2 regions of the Cytobacillus sp. FSL K6-0265 genome follow, and region 2 is predicted to be linked to the other one. Evidence: a T-box and tRNA genes for the amino acid it is inferred to sense, from the RefSeq annotation. Region 2 holds a T-box; the other holds one or more tRNA genes.

Region 1 (2,454 bases), 3.3 Mb from region 2:
TGCTGCAGCACTAAAGGGCGGAAACCCTCTAACACTTAGCACTCATCGTTTACGGCGTGGACTACCAGGGTATCTAATCCTGTTTGCTCCCCACGCTTTCGCGCCTCAGCGTCAGTTACAGACCAGAAAGTCGCCTTCGCCACTGGTGTTCCTCCAAATCTCTACGCATTTCACCGCTACACTTGGAATTCCACTTTCCTCTTCTGCACTCAAGTTCCCCAGTTTCCAATGACCCTCCACGGTTGAGCCGTGGGCTTTCACATCAGACTTAAGGAACCGCCTGCGCGCGCTTTACGCCCAATAATTCCGGACAACGCTTGCCACCTACGTATTACCGCGGCTGCTGGCACGTAGTTAGCCGTGGCTTTCTGGTTAGGTACCGTCAAGGTACCGGCAGTTACTCCGATACTTGTTCTTCCCTAACAACAGAGTTTTACGATCCGAAAACCTTCATCACTCACGCGGCGTTGCTCCGTCAGACTTTCGTCCATTGCGGAAGATTCCCTACTGCTGCCTCCCGTAGGAGTCTGGGCCGTGTCTCAGTCCCAGTGTGGCCGATCACCCTCTCAGGTCGGCTACGCATCGTCGCCTTGGTGAGCCGTTACCTCACCAACTAGCTAATGCGCCGCGGGCCCATCTGTAAGTGATAGCAGAACCATCTTTCAATCTAATTATATGTATAAATAGATATTATCCGGTATTAGCCCCGGTTTCCCGGAGTTATCCCAGTCTTACAGGCAGGTTGCCCACGTGTTACTCACCCGTCCGCCGCTAATCATTGGGAGCAAGCTCCCTCTGATTCGCTCGACTTGCATGTATTAGGCACGCCGCCAGCGTTCGTCCTGAGCCAGGATCAAACTCTCCAATAAAGTGTTTGATTAGCTCGTTTGCACCTATGGTGCTTTGTTGCTGATAAATCAGCTTTTTTAGAATTACGCTTGACGTTTTATGTTCGTTCAGTTTTCAAAGAACAATCTCGTTCGCTTCAGAAGCGACTTTATAATCATACAACATCTTAAGTTGTTATGTCAATAACTTTTTTTAAAATGTTTTTGGTGGAGCCTAGCGGGATCGAACCGCTGACCTCCTGCGTGCAAAGCAGGCGCTCTCCCAGCTGAGCTAAGGCCCCAAAAAAGTAATAAAAATGGTCGGGAAGACAGGATTCGAACCTGCGACCCCTTGGTCCCAAACCAAGTGCTCTACCAAGCTGAGCTACTTCCCGTTTATGGCGCGCCCGAGAGGAGTCGAACCCCTAACCTTTTGATCCGTAGTCAAACGCTCTATCCAATTGAGCTACGGGCGCATCAATAAGTGGTGCCGAGGACCGGAATCGAACCGGTACGGTAGTCACCTACCGCAGGATTTTAAGTCCTGTGCGTCTGCCAGTTCCGCCACCCCGGCACTTATTGGAGCGGAAGACGGGATTCGAACCCGCGACCCTCACCTTGGCAAGGTGATGTTCTACCACTGAACTACTTCCGCAAATATTAAAATAAAAATGGTGCGGGTGAAGGGAGTCGAACCCCCACGCCTTGCGGCGCCAGATCCTAAGTCTGGTGCGTCTGCCAATTCCGCCACACCCGCATATATAAATGGTGAGCCATGAAGGACTCGAACCTTCGACCCTCTGATTAAAAGTCAGATGCTCTACCAACTGAGCTAATGGCTCGTACAAGTGGTGCCGGCCAGAGGACTTGAACCCCCAACCTACTGATTACAAGTCAGTTGCTCTACCAATTGAGCTAGGCCGGCAAATAAACACAAAAAAATGGTGGAGGATGACGGGATCGAACCGCCGACCCTCTGCTTGTAAGGCAGATGCTCTCCCAGCTGAGCTAATCCTCCAATATGTATGCCCGGCAACGTCCTACTCTCACAAGGGGACAGCCCCTAACTACCATCGGCGCTGAGAAGCTTAACTTCCGTGTTCGGTATGGGAACGGGTGTGACCTTCTCGCTATCGCCACCGGACTATGAAATTGTAAGGGAATCGTTCCCTCAAAACTAGGTAATGTTGAAGAAGATTGTTATTGAGTAATCGCCTATGCGTGCTGACGGTACTACTTACGTAGTGCTGTCTAGCTACGGCGCCTAGGTGCTCGAGGTCATAAGCCAAATTTGTCATGAGGTTAAAGAACAACCTCCTGTCAAATTCGTCTTATGCTTGTCGCACCTGGACAAGGCGCCTCCGCATTTCGTTTTTTGGTTAAGTCCTCGATCGATTAGTATTAGTCAGCTACATGTGTCGCCACACTTCCACCTCTAACCTATCAACCTGATCATCTTTCAGGGATCTTACTAGCTTGCGCTATGGGAAATCTCATCTCGAGGGGGGCTTCATGCTTAGATGCTTTCAGCACTTATCCCTTCCGCACATAGCTACCCAGCGATGCCTTTGGCAAGACAACTGGTACACCAGCGGTGCGTCCATCCCGGTCCTCTCGTACTAAGGAC
Region 2 (2,454 bases):
ATCATAATCACGCTCGTCATGAGCTGGAACAGCCATAATCGCACCTGTACCATATGAAGCAAGCACATAATCAGCAATCCAGATCGGCATTTTTTCACCGTTAGCAGGGTTAATTGCATAAGCGCCTGTGAATACACCTGTTTTTTCTTTCGCTAAATCTGTTCTTTCTAAATCACTCTTTGTTTTAACTTTTTCAATATAAGCATTAACTGCATGACGTTGCTCTTCTGTTGTAATCACATCAACTAGTTTATGTTCTGGTGCAAGAACAGCATATGTGGCACCAAATAATGTATCTGGACGTGTCGTAAACACTTCAAACGTACCTTTGTCACCTTCGATATGGAAAGTCACTTCAGCACCTTCAGAACGGCCAATCCAGTTGCGCTGCATATCCTTCAAACTTTCTGGCCAATCAAGTAAATCAAGATCCTCTAGTAAACGGTCAGCATATGCAGTTATTTTTAGCATCCATTGGCGCATTGGTCTTCTTTCTACCGGATGATCACCACGTTCACTTTTCCCATCAATTACCTCTTCATTAGCAAGCACAGTTCCAAGTGCAGGACACCAGTTCACTGCTACTTCATCGATATAAGCAAGACCTTTTTCATAAAGCTTTAGGAAAATCCATTGTGTCCATTTATAATATTCCGGGTCTGTTGTATTAATTTCACGATCCCAGTCATAAGAAAATCCTAATGATTTAATTTGACGGCGGAATGTGTTAATGTTTTTCTCGGTAAATTCAGCTGGGTCATTCCCTGTATCAAGGGCATATTGTTCAGCAGGTAAACCAAATGCATCCCACCCCATTGGATGAAGGACATTATACCCTTGCATTCTTTTCATACGTGCAAGTATATCTGTTGCTGTATATCCTTCAGGGTGTCCCACGTGTAAACCTACACCAGACGGATAAGGGAACATATCTAACGCATAGAACTTTCTCTTCCCTTTTTCTTCACCTGTTTTAAATGTTTTTTGTTCTTCCCAGTAGTACTGCCACTTACCTTCAATTTGCTGATGATTAAAGCTCATCTTCTTTCCTCCTAAAAAATGCTACGTTTTTAAGTATAAAAAAACCCCTCATCCCTCAAAAAGGGACGAGAGGATTATGTATATCTCCCGCGGTACCACCCACATTAACAGTTTACAGTTAACTGTTCACTTCATTCATCCTTAACGCGGAGTACGGCAAGTATTACTGTTATTTTCACACTTGCTGCTCAGTAGGCGAGTTCATGAAAGGACCTGACTAGCTTACACCAACCGCTAGCTCTCTAATATCAGGCTTCCTAGCATTACTATTCCTCATCATTGCAGTTATAAAATATTCATATTGACATTGTAATCAATTTCAATGGTTGATGCAAGTAGGCTTTCACAAGTTACTATAGATAAGTATAAGCTATTCAAGAAAAGCGAAATCGTGACAATTTTTTTATCCATGTATTTCTCTTCCTTATTTTGCCCATAACTATAGTAAAAAATAAGGAAAGGTGATTTCATATTATGAAAGGTATCGCTTTTATTAATGAAAAGTGGATTATGAATGATTATAAAACTTTAGATGAAAGCCTTGAAGTTCAGAAGCAATCCATCCAGACGTTCATTGAAAATAACCAAATGAAAACCATTAAATTAAATCCTTATCAATTACATGATTACTACACCATTCCACATGCCTTATATTATGATTTAAAACAAACCAAACCGAAGTTAGATTGCCTGATACTCTATTCTGAAAAAGTCATTGAAAGTTTTATCGAGGCTTATCCCGCTCGTTGGTTGATCTTGAAAAGTTTCTTTCATAAAGTCATTTTTCTAGATGAAGTTCAATCACATCATTACCAAGATATTATCTGAATGGTTGAGTAAAGAGCCCCTAGAATTTTTATCTACGGGGCTCTCTTTTTATGAAGATATAGCTGGCATAACTTTTTTCTTTTTAAGCTTTTTATCATAAACAATGGTTGTATATACGGAGATGAGCAGTAATGCCATTAGAATACCGAAAAGCATCTTTACACCGTATACATCGACAAGTACGCCTCCAAGTAACGGCCCGATCATTCTGCCTCCTGTAGAGACACTATTAACAATCCCTTGATAGAATCCTTCTTTACCTTTTGGTGCTAAGTCATTTGCAATAGTAGGTACCGCAGGCCATACAAGCATTTCGCCAATGGTTAAAATAATCATTGCGGTGACAAAACCAGAAAAGGCAACTGCATTTCCTACAACAGCAAAAGAGATAGCAAAAATAAAAATGCCAATAATAATTTGTACTTTTAATGATTTTATTCTTTTAACTAAAAGACTAATTAATGGTTGCGCAAGCACGATCATGGCGCCATTTATTGTCCATAACATACTGTATTGTTTTAAAGAAATCCCAATTTGTTGAGTATATGCTGAGATAGTCGATTGCCATTGCACATAGCCAATACA

Evidence for each region. The T-box of region 2 lies ahead of leuS (leucine--tRNA ligase). A T-box ahead of a tRNA ligase gene usually reads a tRNA of that ligase, here a tRNA-Leu.
Region 1: it has a tRNA-Leu gene. The T-box ahead of leuS (leucine--tRNA ligase) is inferred to sense a tRNA for this amino acid. The anticodon was not compared.

What each region holds. Positions count from the first base shown of each region.
Region 1 is NZ_JBBOPE010000001.1:95,710-98,163, reverse strand. Features, by position in the region: rRNA gene MHH73_RS00515 (16S ribosomal RNA) at 1-869, opposite strand, end outside; tRNA gene MHH73_RS00510 (tRNA-Ala) at 1,054-1,129, opposite strand; tRNA gene MHH73_RS00505 (tRNA-Pro) at 1,146-1,222, opposite strand; tRNA gene MHH73_RS00500 (tRNA-Arg) at 1,227-1,303, opposite strand; tRNA gene MHH73_RS00495 (tRNA-Leu) at 1,313-1,401, opposite strand; tRNA gene MHH73_RS00490 (tRNA-Gly) at 1,408-1,482, opposite strand; tRNA gene MHH73_RS00485 (tRNA-Leu) at 1,500-1,584, opposite strand; tRNA gene MHH73_RS00480 (tRNA-Lys) at 1,594-1,669, opposite strand; tRNA gene MHH73_RS00475 (tRNA-Thr) at 1,677-1,752, opposite strand; tRNA gene MHH73_RS00470 (tRNA-Val) at 1,770-1,845, opposite strand; rRNA gene rrf (5S ribosomal RNA) at 1,855-1,971, opposite strand; rRNA gene MHH73_RS00460 (23S ribosomal RNA) at 2,203-2,454, opposite strand, start outside.
Region 2 is NZ_JBBOPE010000001.1:3,438,942-3,441,395, forward strand. Features, by position in the region: gene leuS (leucine--tRNA ligase) at 1-1,041, opposite strand, end outside; T-box leader at 1,100-1,330, opposite strand; gene MHH73_RS17280 (hypothetical protein) at 1,516-1,869, shown strand; gene MHH73_RS17285 (MDR family MFS transporter) at 1,918-2,454, opposite strand, start outside.